One region of the Trichococcus flocculiformis genome, then DNA from elsewhere that is predicted to be linked to it. Evidence: riboswitches for the same ligand, from Rfam matches in the RefSeq annotation. Region 1 holds a riboswitch; each other region holds the start of a gene.
What was found. A riboswitch is a leader RNA that binds a small molecule or an ion and turns the genes downstream of it on or off. The one in region 1 is predicted to bind lysine.
Positions count from the first base shown of each region.

Region 2: linked by a shared signal. The riboswitch ahead of ACKPCD_RS07475 (ABC transporter substrate-binding protein/permease) and the one ahead of dapA (4-hydroxy-tetrahydrodipicolinate synthase) in region 1 are both predicted to bind lysine.
Region 3: linked by a shared signal. The riboswitch ahead of dapD (2,3,4,5-tetrahydropyridine-2,6-dicarboxylate N-acetyltransferase) and the one ahead of dapA (4-hydroxy-tetrahydrodipicolinate synthase) in region 1 are both predicted to bind lysine.

Region 1 is NZ_OY759718.1:2,617,805-2,622,807, forward strand. Features, by position in the region: gene ACKPCD_RS12380 (DUF1345 domain-containing protein) at 1-555, opposite strand, end outside; gene ACKPCD_RS12385 (VOC family protein) at 590-970, opposite strand; lysine riboswitch at 1,261-1,407, shown strand; gene dapA (4-hydroxy-tetrahydrodipicolinate synthase) at 1,548-2,435, shown strand; gene ACKPCD_RS12395 (dipeptide epimerase) at 2,638-3,744, opposite strand; gene ACKPCD_RS12400 (SDR family NAD(P)-dependent oxidoreductase) at 4,216-4,980, opposite strand.
Region 2 is NZ_OY759718.1:1,541,160-1,546,162, reverse strand. Features, by position in the region: partial or broken gene ACKPCD_RS07475 (ABC transporter substrate-binding protein/permease) at 1-1,551, opposite strand, end outside; lysine riboswitch at 1,769-1,923, opposite strand; gene ACKPCD_RS07470 (HAD family hydrolase) at 2,108-2,821, shown strand; gene ACKPCD_RS07465 (lactate/malate family dehydrogenase) at 2,825-3,784, shown strand; gene panD (aspartate 1-decarboxylase) at 3,854-4,240, opposite strand; gene panC (pantoate--beta-alanine ligase) at 4,255-5,003, opposite strand, start outside.
Region 3 is NZ_OY759718.1:2,226,582-2,231,584, forward strand. Features, by position in the region: gene ACKPCD_RS10655 (aldo/keto reductase) at 1-65, opposite strand, end outside; gene ACKPCD_RS10660 (DUF2179 domain-containing protein) at 105-635, opposite strand; gene ACKPCD_RS10665 (hypothetical protein) at 670-1,188, opposite strand; gene ACKPCD_RS10670 (M20 metallopeptidase family protein) at 1,583-2,725, opposite strand; gene dapD (2,3,4,5-tetrahydropyridine-2,6-dicarboxylate N-acetyltransferase) at 2,757-3,470, opposite strand; lysine riboswitch at 3,630-3,775, opposite strand; gene ACKPCD_RS10680 (aminotransferase class I/II-fold pyridoxal phosphate-dependent enzyme) at 4,121-5,003, shown strand, end outside.

The DNA of each region.
Region 1 (5,003 bases):
CGTAAAAGTAGTGTCGGAGACCTGATAAGTCATCCCGATTGTGAACGCCAGATAAGCGAAATCCCAAAAATTAGGTTTCTCGGTCCCTTCAAAAACCACGCCGCCGTTCACATCGCGATAATACAGTTCCGCATACCGTAACATATAGAGTCCATGCACCGTCGTCCAGGAGAGTACGATGCTGAACAGGCCAAATCCGATTGTCTCGAAACTGCGTTCTTGGGTGGTCAACATCAACGCGACAGCCCCGATACTGATCAAACATGCCAACAGGACAAAAAAATCGATCGTCGAATATTGGATATCCTCTTCTTGCGCAATCCGTTCCGTTTCCGTCCCATCATGAGGATGAAAATCCTTCCACAGCAAATACAATAAAATGATTGCGGCACTGTCCCAACCGATCAAAGGGGTCAATTCCCAACGTAACAGGAAACCGGCTGTCAAGCCGATACTGGTACCGATCGCTCCAGCAATCAGAAAGCGCGTCCTCTTTTTGCGCATATCCCTTCCTGCTTTCGTTTGATCGGCAAATAGATGGTTTCTTTTCATCATGGCAGCCCCCCTGATTTTCGGCCTCATAGTTCTTTCAGATGGTGATTTCGATTACATTCTTTTCTGGATCAAGGAACATGCTTTCGTAGTAGCCATCCCCCGTCACGCGCGGTTGGCTTTTGCATGTGTACCCCGCTTTGATGAGCCTGTCGGTGAAAAAGTCGACGTTCTGCTTGCTGCCGACGGAGACAGCCAGATGCGCCCAGCCCAGCATATCAAAAGGATAGCGTTCCGTGACATTCATCCTCTTCATAAGTTCCAAACGGGCTCCTTCACGGAAGGTAATGAAGTAAGATTGGAAGTCTTTTTCAGGATTCCGATATAATTTATTAGCCTTTCCGTCAAAAAAACGAACATAAAAATCGCGCATCAGCTCCAAATCATCCACCCAGACTGCAACATGTTCTATCTTCATCAGTTTTCACGTCCTCTCAAATTCTTGCCGGTGCGCTGGAGACAAACTCTGCGCGGATGGCCTGCAACAAAACATCCCGGAATCCCTTTCTGGACTTCCCTCGAAAGCGTTCCCTCAACCTGATTTTATCACATTGCTGGCGCATATGCTTTCCCGGAGCATCCGGATGCACTGTCACCGAATGTGTCTTTTTTGCCATTTTTTTCAAAGCATTTTCTCAGCATCCACTCAGAATATGATTGACAGACTGATTTGTATTTGATAGTGTGGAGTTAACAAAATACGATTCGATGTGATGAAGAGGTCGCGGTTAACAATCAGTAAGGGGTTCCCTGAAAGGTGTTGCTGCCGAAATACTCTGTATTGGGGCCAAGGTTGAATAAATCTGGCACTGTCGGACAAAGCCGCCCAGCTTTGTTCGGTGAGCTTCTCACGTTGGGGCAAATTGGTGGAATTCACTATCTGGATGCAATGTTTCAGCTTAAGCAGCCTGTTTTGAACGACTATGAGACCATTTGCTCATAGTCGTTTTTTGTCTATTCATAAATAAAACACAGAATTCAGGAGGAAGATAAGCATGGCTATTTTTGAAGGCTCAGGCGTCGCTATTGTTACGCCGTTTAAAGATACGGAGAACCAAGAAATCAACTACGAGGTATTGGAAGAACTGATCGAGTTCCAGATTGCGAACGGAACCGACTCGATCATTATCGCAGGAACAACCGGAGAGGCTTCCACGCTGACGGATGAGGAACAGCTGGATCTGATCCGCTTCACTGTCGAAAAAGTCAATGGCCGCGTACCCGTCATCGGCGGTGCCGGAAGCAACGATACGCGCCACGGCGTCGGATTGACGCGCGCTGTCGAAGCAACGGGTGTGGATGCAATCCTCAGCGTCACCCCTTACTACAACAAAACATCGCAAAAAGGCTTGATTGAACATTACAAAGCTATCGCCAACAGCGTGAAAGTGCCGATCGTCCTTTACAATGTGCCTGGCCGTACCGGTCAGAATATTACCCCAGAATCTTTGGTGGAGTTGGCGAAAATCGACAACATCGTTTCGTTGAAGGATGCTACCGGCAACTTCGGCCAGGCAGTGGACAACCTGCGTCTTTTGGGCGATCGTTTGGACATCTACTCGGGTAACGATGACACGATCATCCCGCTGATGAGCTTGGGCGCAAAAGGCGTCATCTCCGTCCTTGCCAATATCGCACCGAAAGCTACAGCCGAAATGACCCACGCTTGGCTAGATGGCGACATCAAAAAAGCTGCAGCAATGCAGGCCGAGTACAAAGAACTGATCGACTGCCTGTTCGTGGAGCCGAATCCGATTCCAGTCAAAGCAGGAATGCAATTGTTGGGCTTCAATGTCGGACCGATGCGTCTGCCTTTGACGGATGCCGATCAAGCAGTCATCGACCGTTTGGCCGCAGCCATGAAAAAAGTTGGTTTGATCTAGAACAACCCAAAAACCCCTTCCGGAATAATTTTTATTTCCGAAAGGGGTTTTGTATTTGTCAGAAAAGATGCAGCAGATATTTATTTACCAATAAAATAATCAGTACAAGAAGCATAACAATGACAAAACCGATGGCTCGCTTCACATAGAACTCCCTCAACTTCATGGAAATCCCCTTCCATGACCGCTCTGGAAAAATCTTTTATTTTATGACTACAAGCTTTTTGAAATGGGCCTTCGGAAAGGCACTGATGCCGATGCCGTTCGCATCCCCCAGCTTGATTGTGCCTCCGGTGAACAGCGGACCGCCCTCATAGGATTCGATTTTGTAGAACGACGGCCCAATGAGGTCGACCATCGTGATGCAGTTTTTAGCGGCTGCCAGATGGGCCGCTGCACTGACCGAAATCTTGCTTTCCAGCATGCAACCGATCATACAATCCACCCCGTAGGTTTCCGCCACGGTGCAGATTTTGAGGGCCTCGTGAATGCCTCCGGTTTTCATCAGTTTGATGTTGATGAGGTCGGCTGATTGTGTCTGGATTATATGGAGGGCATCCTTCATGGAAAAAATACTCTCGTCGGCCACTATCGGTGTTTGGACATGTTGCTTCACAAATTTCAGGCCGGCCAGATCGTGCGCCTTCACCGGCTGTTCCACCAGCTCGGTCTGCATGTCCTTATCCTCCAGCAGACTGATGATGCGGATCGCATCCTGGGGGCTCCAGCCTTGATTTGCCTCGACCCGGATACGGATGCCCGGTCCGACGGCCTTGCGGATAGCCAGCAAACTATCCACATCTTTGAGCCTTTGCTTACCGACATTCACATTCAGGATGCTGAAGCCGTCCTGAACGGCCTGCATACTGTCGCGCAGCATCTCATCGATGGGATTGTCGCTGATGGTGTAGGCAGTCTCGATTTTCCGTTTCGCTCCGCCCAGTACTTTGTACAAAGGTTGGCCGAGCGTTTTGGCATATAAGTCGTAGACAGCCATGTCAACGGCAGCTTTAGCTGATGTGTTGTTGACGATGCTGGCATGCAGCCTTTGCATGATGGTATCCAGGTCGAAAATTTCCATCCCGATGATGCTCGGAGCGATATATTGCATGATGGCCTCGCGGATGGAAGCCTTTGTTTCGCCGGTGATCAAGGCTGTCGGTGGTGCCTCCCCATAGCCTGCAGTACCGCTGTCCGTCACGATGCGGATCAGGATGTTATTCACGGCATCAACCGTGCGCGACGCTGTTTTGAATGGCGTCCGCAGCGGGATGGCCACTTCCCCAATTTCAATTCTGTCGATTTTCATCATCAAACCCCCTCTCTTCACCGGCACGCTTTCTAATCCGGGATAAGGCAGCGGCTTTTTCAGCTGATTTTGTTCGACCACCCGTTTGTATCTATTTTACCAAGAAAACGCTTAGGCACCAAACGGGAGGCCGTAGTCTGCTGGCTTCTCGATGAAGCACGATAAGATAAATAACGTCCAAGCGGCCAGCAGCGTTACACTGGTCGCTTGGACGTTATTTTTTTCTGCTTACAGGGCTACGGCGGAAATTCGGCTATCATTTTTGCTCGTGTTCTCCGGCCAAGAGGAGCTTCGCCGGAGGAAAACTTGGTTTCGGGTTGCCTCCTCAGGTGAAGATTGCTTCACCTGAGTTCAGGAGCCCCATTTAAGCGTCTCCTCCGGCCGCATCAGAACTCACCGGAGAAAAACAGCTGAATCCAGTTCGGTTTCTTTCGGCCAGCTTCGCTTGCGCCAGCTGGCCTCCCGCATTCATTATCCTTGTTTTTTCTTTTGCTGCCTGCTCGTCAGGCGCACGACCAAGTTGCGCGGCGCCAGCTTCGACGAGAAGAGCGCTCCCTTCAGCAACATCGTCGGAACGATGATTTTCTTGCGTTTATACATTTTATCCAAGGCATAATTGACGCAGTATTCAGAAGTGATGCCCTTCAGATTGAACTTCACATCAGCTACTTTATTGAACTCTGTGTCTACCGGCCCCGGACATAACGAACCGACGTAAACGTTGCTCTTCTTCTCTTCCAATTCTTCAGCGATTGCAGAGGTGAAACTTGTTACGTAGGCTTTGGTTGCGTAATAAGTTGCCATGTAAGGCCCCGCTGGCATCAGTCCGGCAACCGAAGCAACATTCAGAATATAACCTTCATTTTTTGCGATCATATCCGGCAGAAATTTCTTGGTCAGAATATGAACCGCCTTGATGTTGACATCGATCATCTCCAGTTCCTTGTCCAGGCTGGTCGTCGTGAACGCGCCGAAATCGCCGAAACCGGCACAATTAATCAGCATGGAAATATTTTTGCCCTTCGTTTCTTCGTACAGACGGTAGCATTCCTCCGCCTTAGCCAAGTCCGCTGTGATGATTTCACTTTTGGTCGACAAGTGTTTGGCGATTTCCAAAAGTCGATCCTCACGCCTCGCAACCAGAATCAGATCGTACCCTTGTTGGCTCAGCTTCTTAGCGAACTCCTGACCGATACCGGAGCTTGCGCCAGTGATGAGCGCTAGTTTATTTGTCATTATTTGTCCCTCGCGTTTCGTCA
Region 2 (5,003 bases), 1.1 Mb from region 1:
CTTGCATTTTTCTTTCGATGGCACGCAGAATGCGTGTCACCGTGAAGGTCATGACGAAGTAAATGAGTGAAGCCACGAAGAATGATTCGAAATAACGGAAATTATTTCCGGAAATCGATTTGGTCGTAAAGAACAATTCCGAAACGGAGATGACGTTCAACACGGACGTATCCTTGATATTGATGACGAATTCATTCCCTGTCGCCGGCAAGATATTCCGGATGACCTGAGGCATGACGACATTGCGCATCGTTTGCAGGTGGTTCATCCCAATTGCTTGGGCTGCTTCGAATTGCCCTTTGTCGATGGAAATGATTCCACCGCGGACAATCTCCGACATGTAAGCACCTGTATTGACCGATACGATAAGCAACGCTGCGAAGATACGGTTCATGTCAATATCAAACGCCAGAGCCGCGCCATAATAGATGACCATTGCTTGAACGATCATCGGCGTACCACGGAAAATTTCGATGTAGCATGACAGCAAAAAATTCACCACATTGTACACATGTTTTTTCCATCCCGATTCAGCAACCGGAATCGTACGGATGACACCAATCATAAGACCGATTCCCAACCCAATGATGGTCCCGATTAAAGCTATATATAATGTTGTCCACGCACCTGATAAAAACTGTCTCCAGTTTTCTTCGATGATGCGGATAACCCAACTAAACTCCATTTAATTTATGCCCCTTTTTGATGTCCCATCCACCAGAATTATTCAGCTGATGGTTGGTTTTTGATTGCTTCTTCCATCATTTGGATTCGTTCTTCTTCGGTGATACCGCTCAGAATCTCGTTGATCTGATCTTTCAATTCGCTTTCTTTGATCAAGCCGATTGCGATCTCTGAATCAGCCACGGATAATTCAAACGTATCCGCTTGATCCAATTCGATCATTTTAAAAGCTGAATTGGCTGCTGAAGCGCTGATTGCTTCCGGGCGTTCCGAGACATAAGCATCGATTGTGCCTGACTCCAATGCGACGCGCATAGATGTGAAACTATCCATTGCCGGTTGCTTTTGCACGCCTTCAATCTGATCGATGACGCCATAGTGTAACGTGTTCAACTGTGCAGTGACTTTTGCATCAGCGAAGTCAGCCAAAGTTGTTGCATTTGCATAAGCCCCATCAGATTTTACGACCATTACCAATTCAGTTGTATAGTAGGAATCCGAGAAATCGATTGCTTCTTTGCGTTCATCTGTCGGAGACATACCTGCAACGATTGCATCGATTTTAGATGAAACCAATGCCGGAACCAGACCATCCCATTCTGTTTTGACGATGACCAATTCCTTGCCTAAGCCGTCCGCCACTTTTTGGGCCATCTGAACATCATAGCCATTTGCGTAACCGTCAGCGCCATCAATTTTCACTGCGCCATTGCTGTCATCATTTTGTGTCCAGTTAAAAGGCGGATATCCCGCTTCCATTCCGACTACGAATGCATCCGATTCAGCCGAACCATCTGCTGCCGATGAATCCTCAGTAGTTCCGTTACCGCAACCCGCTAAAATAAACAAACCCATCAAAGCCGCCATTGTTGTTTTCCATGTTTTTACTTTCATCTCTAGTTCCTCCTAATGTTTATAGTCCTATTTACATGCTCAAAAAAATTAAACAACCCTCTTGTCCAACTACGTTTTTGTCCACCTTTCTACCCATAGAGCGTCATAACAACGATAATTCAGTCCGTTTTTGTGCAAAAAAATAGACTATAAAGCAAAAGGCCCTATAATCCAGCTTCCTTCTGCCCGCAATACCGAAAGTACTCCACAAACGATTTTGGGCAAATCGTTCTGACAGTGCCAGGATTCTTAATCCTGACCCCAACACAGCCAATGCTGTATTTCGGCGAACACCCCTTTCAAATGGGCATTTTACTCTTGATGTCCGCAGCCTCTTCCATTATTGTATGATCGTATGACATTATTGTATGCTATTATACTGTACGTAATTTTAATTTGCAACAAAAAGAGCTTTGCTCAGCCAGCCAGTACCCTTCACGCACTGGCTGTCCTTGTTTTATTTCATTTTAAATACCGATTTTGGATGCTATACTGACTTTAATAACAAAAGGGAGGAACTGTTTCAATAATGTTTACTATTCTATTCGATTTGGATGATACCCTATACGACACATCAAGGCCGTTCTTCCAAACATTGGCAGATTACAGCTTTAGGAACAACTACAGTAACGAAGCCAGCTTCGCTCTTTTCCGCGAGCATTGTGACAACGCCTTCGACCTATTCTCCAGCGGGGAGCTGACGCTAGCCGAGTCACACATCATGCGCACACAGCATACATTCGCCGACTTGGGTCTTCCGCTCACCGCCGAAGAAGCGATGCACTTCCAGAAATCCTATCAAAAAAGGCAAGGGGAGATTGTGTTGAGTCCCGGTATCGAGCGGCTTTTGAATGAACTGGAAAATAGAAATATACCAATTGCCGTCTTCACAAACGGTCCTGAAAAACACCAGATGAAAAAATTCAACGCCTTGAATCTGGAGCGATGGGTGCCGCCAGCACGCATCTTCATTTCCGAAAATATCGGTTGCCCAAAACCCTATGCCGAAGCCTTCGCGCATGTTCAGGAGTCTTTGAACGCAACTCCCGGCGAGCTGCTTTTCATCGGGGATACGTATGAAACGGATATCATCGGCGGTCAGGCTGCCGGTTGGACTACCTTGTGGTACAACCATCGCCGCAAGCAGGAGGATGAAAAAATGGTGCTGGAGCCAACCTTCTATTCTGTTGCGGAAATGCACCAAGCCATAAATGACAACATCTCAAAACGAAAGGAAATGTGACCTATGATCCAGACAAAATTAGCCATCATCGGGGTCGGCCATGTCGGTTCCCAGGTATTGACCGACTGCAGTCACCTCAACTTATTTTCCGATATCATCCTGATCGACAGCAACAAGGACACGGCAAGAGGCGAGGCTCTTGACCACCGCCATGCGTTGGCCGCCAGCTACCGGACAAACAGTAAAATATACGCCGGCGATTACGCGGATTGCGCCGATGCCGACATCATCATCATTTCCGCGGGCGTCAGTGAGAAGCCGCGCCCGGGTGAAGATATGCCGCCAAGAGCGTTGATGGGCAAAGAGAATGCCATTGAAATACGCAAAATCATGACAGGCATCACCCGGTACACAAAAGATGCCATCATCATCCTGATAACGAATCCGGTCGATACAATCACCTACATCGCCGAAAATGAGTTCAACTATCCGAAAGGCAAGATTTTCGGCACCGGAACGACTTTGGATACTTTCCGCTACCGTCAGATTGTTGCTGCCCACTATCAGGTCGATCCAAAGAACGTCAGCGGCTACATCATGGGCGAACACGGCAGTACCGCCTTCCCGGCTTTCAGCAGCACGACTGTGGGTGCGCTCACCCTTTCCCAAAGCGATGCTTTATTAATGCCCGCGATACCATTGGACCAGGAATTCGTCAGCCAAGAAGTGGTCCACACGGCATCTGATGTCTTCAACTGGAAAGGCTGGACCAATTCAGGCATCGGGGAAGTCGCAGCGGCCTTGGCCCGCGCTGTCATGCTGGACGAGAAAAGCATCTTCCCTGTGACCGCAACTGTCAATGGCTTATACAACTGCCACGGCGAAGCGGCCTTCAGCATGCCTTGCATCATCGGCAGGAACGGCTTGGAGAAACAGATCCCTTTGCCGCTGGATAATGAGGAATACGAAAAACTGAAACTCTCCATCAAAGATATTCAATTTACGCTGCAATCCGTGAAATAGGAAAAGCGCAACCGCATCATGGCCTATTGGCCGGATGCGGTTGCGCTTTTTTGTCCCTGTACGGATAGTCTACATACTGAGTCTGCCGTGTTCTTCGTAGCGCGTGACTGTTGTGATGGCATTCTGCTCATCCACAAACACCACAAGCGGCTTGTGTTCCTTCGCTTCCAGTTCATCCATCAGGCAGTAAGCCATGATGATGATCTTATCCGACACCTGAACGCAGCGGGCGGCGGCACCGTTCAAGCATATCATGCCCGAGCCGCGTTCGCCTGCGATGACATACGTTTCGAATCTTGCACCGTTGTCGATGTCGACGATCTGGACTTTTTCATATTCGATCAGTCCTGCAGCATCCAACAAGTCCTTGTCGACAGTGATGCTGCCCACATAGGAAAGCTCCGCCTGGACAACGACGGCGCGGTGTATTTTACTTTTCAGCATATTGAGTTGCATTGTTTTTCCCCCACTTATTCCGTGATAAAATTATCAATCAGACGCGTTTTTCCGATATAAACCGCCAAAGCCACCAATACAGGTCGCTCGACGCTGTCCACTTGCTGCAGCGTACGCGCATCCACCAACTCCACATAGTCGACCTTCGCCAGCGGCTCCGCTTGGATCGTTTCCGAAATCGCATTGCGGATTATGGCAGCATTCTGTTCTCCGTTCGCAAGCAACTGCTTGGCGACTTCGAGCGCTTGGCTCAGCACCAGTGCGGCCTTACGCTCATCTGCTGACAGGTAACTGTTGCGCGAACTTTTAGCCAATCCATCCGCTTCCCGGATGATCGGGCAGCCGATGACGGTGACGTCCAGATTCAGGTCGCGGACCATCTGCTGGATAACCGCCAATTGTTGGGCGTCCTTCTGTCCAAAATAGGCACAGTCCGGCTGCACGATGTTGAATAGCTTTGTCACGACTGTGCAGACGCCCCGGAAATGGGCCGGTCTGCTTTTCCCGCATAGACTCTCCGTCAGACCATGCATATCCACAAAGCTGCTGAAATCGGGATGGTACATTTCTTTCGGCTCGGGATGGAAAATCAGGTCCACTCCGCTGGCTTCGCACAAAGAGGCATCCTTTTCCAGATCTCTTGGATAGCTTTCCAAATCTTCGGATGGGCCGAACTGCATCGGATTCACAAAAATACTGACGACCACCCGATCATTTTCGCTGACGGCTTTCTGCATCAAGCTTTGATGGCCTTCATGGAGAT
Region 3 (5,003 bases), 390 kb from region 1:
TTCGCACCCAGCCCGATCGGATGGATCAGCAGGTCGGTTCTTCCCAATTTCACAAGTTCTGTCATGTCGTTTCCCCTTTCCTTATCCATTCATTTATTCATTCATTATTTGCCGAGGTGGACGCGCTTGGACCAGAAACCTCCATGGATGTATTTGGGATCGTATGATACCATGAAAGCTTTCGGATCGATTTCCAACACTTTATTTTGCAGGTGGCGTTCGGCCTTACGCGTCAGCAGGATTTCGAGCACAAGGCGCTCGCCGTCTCTTCCGTTGGCTCGGTAGCTGGAAACCCCGTAGCCGAGATCGCGCAGTTGATTCGGCATCGTACTGCCTACATCTTGTGTCATGACCGTAATCATCGTATAACCGAGTGCGAGCCAATCCTCGATTTTAATGCCGATACCGATGCCGGCGCCATAGCCGAGTGCATAGGCCGCCAGGTTGAGCGGATTGTCCAGGCTGTTCATGACCATCGACAGACCCAATACATAAATGACGATCTCCACCATGCTCAAGAGCGGAGCCAAGATGCGGTACCCTTTCATTGTCAGCATGAAGCGGATCGTATTCAGCGTCACATAACTCAAATTGATTGCAAATATTCTTGCCAATAATCCTAAATCGAAAATCATCATCACTCCTTATTATTCTCTACCGTTCGACCCATCAGTATTGTGCAGGATGGCGGACGTATTCGCCGGTGACGATATCCATTTCCAACAATTCCCCGGTTTCGCCGTTATAGCGGTAAAAACCGACGGAACTGGACACTTCGGCCCCATTTTCGCGGACGTTGATGGTGACTTCATTCCCCTCGACTGATTCGACAATGAACAAGTACACTTCGCTTTCGACATAACCTGTCAATTGCGTGATTGTCTGTTTTGCTTCAGTGATCAGCGTAGCCTGCTCAGCGGTTTGGTCAGTGCCAACGCTGGTTGCGGAATCTGCAGTAAGGCTGCTTGCCGATGGTGTTTGAGTCTGGACACTCTCGGATTTTTCCGAAATGCTGGCTCTGGAAGCTGCTTGATCGCTCGCTTCGCTGGCTGCTTGTGTATCGGATTGAACTTGTGAGCTGCTTGTCGCCTTCTCGGTAGCTGATGTATCTGTTGCTGGATTTTGGCAAGCGACAAGCAGCCACGCGGTTGATCCTAAAAGAAATGCGGATAATCTCTTCTTTTGCATAATTCCCCTTCTTTCATACAGTATATGTTTCTATTGTACCTTTTTTGCGGAGAAATTGCTTTTGCGATCCATCAACTTAATCGAACCTTTACAATTTTATTGGATGTGGCGCAATATTGCAGCAGTTCATCAGGGCGGAAAGATAGTGTTGCCGTCCGGAACTCCGGTGAAGAACGCCTTCATCGTAGGACGGCGATGCAAGCTGACCGGTAATACCGGCCACTCCTCCGAGGAGGCTTATGCTAGTCGGAGGAGCACGTCTGAATGCGGTCCTGTCCTCCGGCGACCCCCCCTCGCCGGAGGACGGCAATCATCATCCGCCTCGAAAGCAAAAAGCACCCCAGTGAGGGTGCTTTTTGGTCTTATTATGTGTTCGGTGATTTGCTGTTGGCTTTCAGCCCTTCAGCCCTTCCTTTTCCAGGATCAGGTCGTAACATGCGATCCCTTTCAGCAACACCTTCTCATCGAAGTTGAAGCGGCTGCTGTGGAGCGGATGCGTCCAACCCATGTCGGGACGGCCGGTACCGAGCAGGATGAAGGCGCCGCGGATGCTTTCTTGGTAGAAAGCGAAGTCCTCGGCCAGCATCAATGGTTTGACGACCTCGTAGGCATCGACCGGCAAAGCGTCCATCAAGGTGCCGATCATGTCCGCATCGTTTGTGACTTCCGGATAGAAATCGCGGATATCCAACGTGCAGATGACACCGCTCAAACGCTCGATGCCGGCACAGATGTCGGCAAGGCGTTCCTTGATGGAAGCATAGACCGCCTTGTCGTAACTCCGGATCGTCCCTGTCAATTCAGCCTTTCCGGCCACGATATTGCGGGCTTCCCCGGCATGCAGCGTACCGATGTTCACGACAGCTGGTTGCAGCGGATCGAGATCGCGGGCCAGAATGTTCTGGACCGAAAGCAGGATCTGCGCGGCGGCAATCAAGGCATCCTTGCCGAAGTGCGGCTGCCCGGCATGCGAGCTGACGCCTTCAAGCGTGATGTCGAATTCACCGTTGCGCGCCATCAATGGACCCTTGGCCAAGCCGAGAATACCTTCCGGCAGGCTCGGATACAGGTGGTAACCGTAGATTTTTTCGACCTGCAACTCCTGCAGGATACCAGAATCCATGATCCATTTCGCACCGCCTGGCCCTTCCTCAGCGGGCTGGAAGACCAAAACGACTGATTTTTCCAGCATCGGCAGGGACTTCAGGTATTTCGCGAAACCCAACAACAGGGCCATATGCCCATCGTGTCCGCACGCATGCATTTTTCCAGGGTGAAGGGAAGCGAAATCCGCTCCAGTTTCCTCGGTTACCTCAAGGGCATCCATGTCCGCACGGAAAGCAACCGCTGCCGGGGACTTACCCTCCAGAACTGCTACCCAGCCCGTTTCGGCGGTGCTGATCGGTTCATAACCGAACGCCACCAGCTTCTGGCGGACGTATTCCGAAGTCAGCGGCAGATCGAAACCGATCTCCGGAATCTGATGGAGTTCCCTTCGGATCATTTTCACCGTATCGTATAATTCTGCAATCTGCATGCTGTTCACCTGGTCCCTCCGCGTGTAGTTATTAGTCTCTTAAGTCAGCCAACAATTGAGTTTTTTCGCTTGTCTTTTCGTCCTTCATCTTCACGATTTTTGCAGGGGATCCCGCAACTACCGCGTTAGCCGGTACGTCTTCCAATACGATCGCGCCTGCTGCGACAACAGCGCCTTCGCCGATGTGCACGCCTTCGATGATGACAGCGTTCGCGCCGACCAAAACACCGTCTTCGATGATGACTGGTGATTTCGATGGTGGCTCAAGAACACCTGCAACCACTGCGCCTGCTCCGATGTGGCAGTTTTTGCCGATCGTGCCGCGTGCGCCGACTACTGCGCCCATGTCGATCATTGTGCCTTCGCCGATGACGGCGCCGATGTTGATGACAGCCCCCATCATGATCACAGCGCTCTTGCCGATTGTTACATGATCACGGATGAATGAGCCAGGCTCGATGCGTGCATCGATTTTGGTAGTGTCCAACAGCGGAATCGCAGAATTGCGTCTGTCGTATTCCATGACTTGATCCTTGATCTTGTCTTTGTTTGCTTCCAAGAAAGGATAAATCGCTGAAGCGTCTCCGAAGACTGTGTAGCTGTCTCCGCTTCCGAAGAATTTCAAGCCTTCGTAGGCAGGATTTTCAAAATCCCCCTTGATGTAAAGTTTTATAGGTGTTTGCTTTTCGGCAGCTTTGATGTAAGCAGCGATTTCATAAGCATCTGTCAATAATAGTTCGCTCATTTTATGTTTCCTCCCGATCATTTTTTTCTGTTCCAACATGCCCATTATAGCATGCCAGCCTATTTTTGCCCTATGCGGCGGACGACCGTTTGTTCCTGAAATGCAAAAAAAATAGCGGTAAGCGAGTGCTTACGGCTACGGAGACCTGCATTCGCCCAACCAAGCTAAAGCGCAATCCTTTGTCATCGGGCAACGACAATGGAACAGCCCCACATTTGTTCAACCTGGGTCCAGCATTCGCATGCTTCGGCGACCGTCCCTTTCCCTTGCGGTACTCTTGACCAGCCGCGACCTCTTTTCGCTTGGCGATTCATTTATTTTTCTAATCGTACACTTATCCGGCAATCCTGTCAACCGCTCTGGCACAGAAGCTTCTTTCCGCTTGTCCTTTGCGTGTTTTTGAGGTAATTGTTTGGATACGAACGGGGCTCCGGATCGGAAAGTGCCGGGAAGGATCGGCCGCCCCTATGTGAAAACGCTCATTAAACTCGCGAATTTCTAATTTTCAGCCCGGAGGATACAAATTTGCATAGAAATACGCCTGCAATCGTGTTATGTTATTTTCATGAGTTTGGACGTCAGCAGTCGGTTGGCGCATGTTCGGCTATACATTAGATCAAGGATATTTCATCCGGAGGAGATAATAAATTATGAGTAGAGAAACGAATCGTTTTGTCAAGCAACTGAAAGGATCGCCCATCCGTAACTTTGACGCCGCCATCAGTGATGTGAAGGACCTGATCCGTTTCACGATGGGAGAACCTGATTTCGATACGCCGGATTTCATCAAGGCTGCCGCCACAGAGGCTTTGAACCAGAATCAAACGCACTATGCCCCTTCTGCCGGTGTTCTCGAGACCCGCAAGGAAATCGCAAAATTCATGGAGCGGAAATACGGCTTGCACTACAACCCGGAGACCGACATCGTCCTGACGGTCGGCGCAACGGAAGCGATTACTGCCTCGATGTTCGCGCTGATGAACCCGGGCGATAAGGTGATCATCCAATCGCCTGCTTTTCCGCAGTATGAATACGTTACGCATTTGGCGGGCGGGCACAGCGTCAAGATCGACACTTCGGAGACCGGCTTCCTGATCACACCGGAGGACCTGACGACTACGTTGGATGCGAATCCGGAAACGAAGATGATCGTGCTGACCTATCCCAACAATCCGACCGGCGCGACTTACACAAAAGAAGAAGTCGAAGCATTGGCCGCGGTCATCAGGAAATATGATGTTTTCGTGCTAAGCGATGAGATCTACAGCGAACTGACCTACGACGGTGGTCATACATCCATTGCCGAGTTTATCCCTGAGCAGTCGATCGTGATCAATGGCACTTCGAAAAGCTATGCGATGACCGGCTGGCGCGTCGGCTTTGTCGCTGCCAAAGCAGACTTGATCCGCGAAATTTTGAAATATCACCAAAGTCTGGTCACATGCGGTTCCACGCCTGCACAAATGGCGGCTGGCGTGGCCTTCCGCGACGGCGATGAAGTGACAGCCACGATGAAAGCCGCCTACCGCAAAC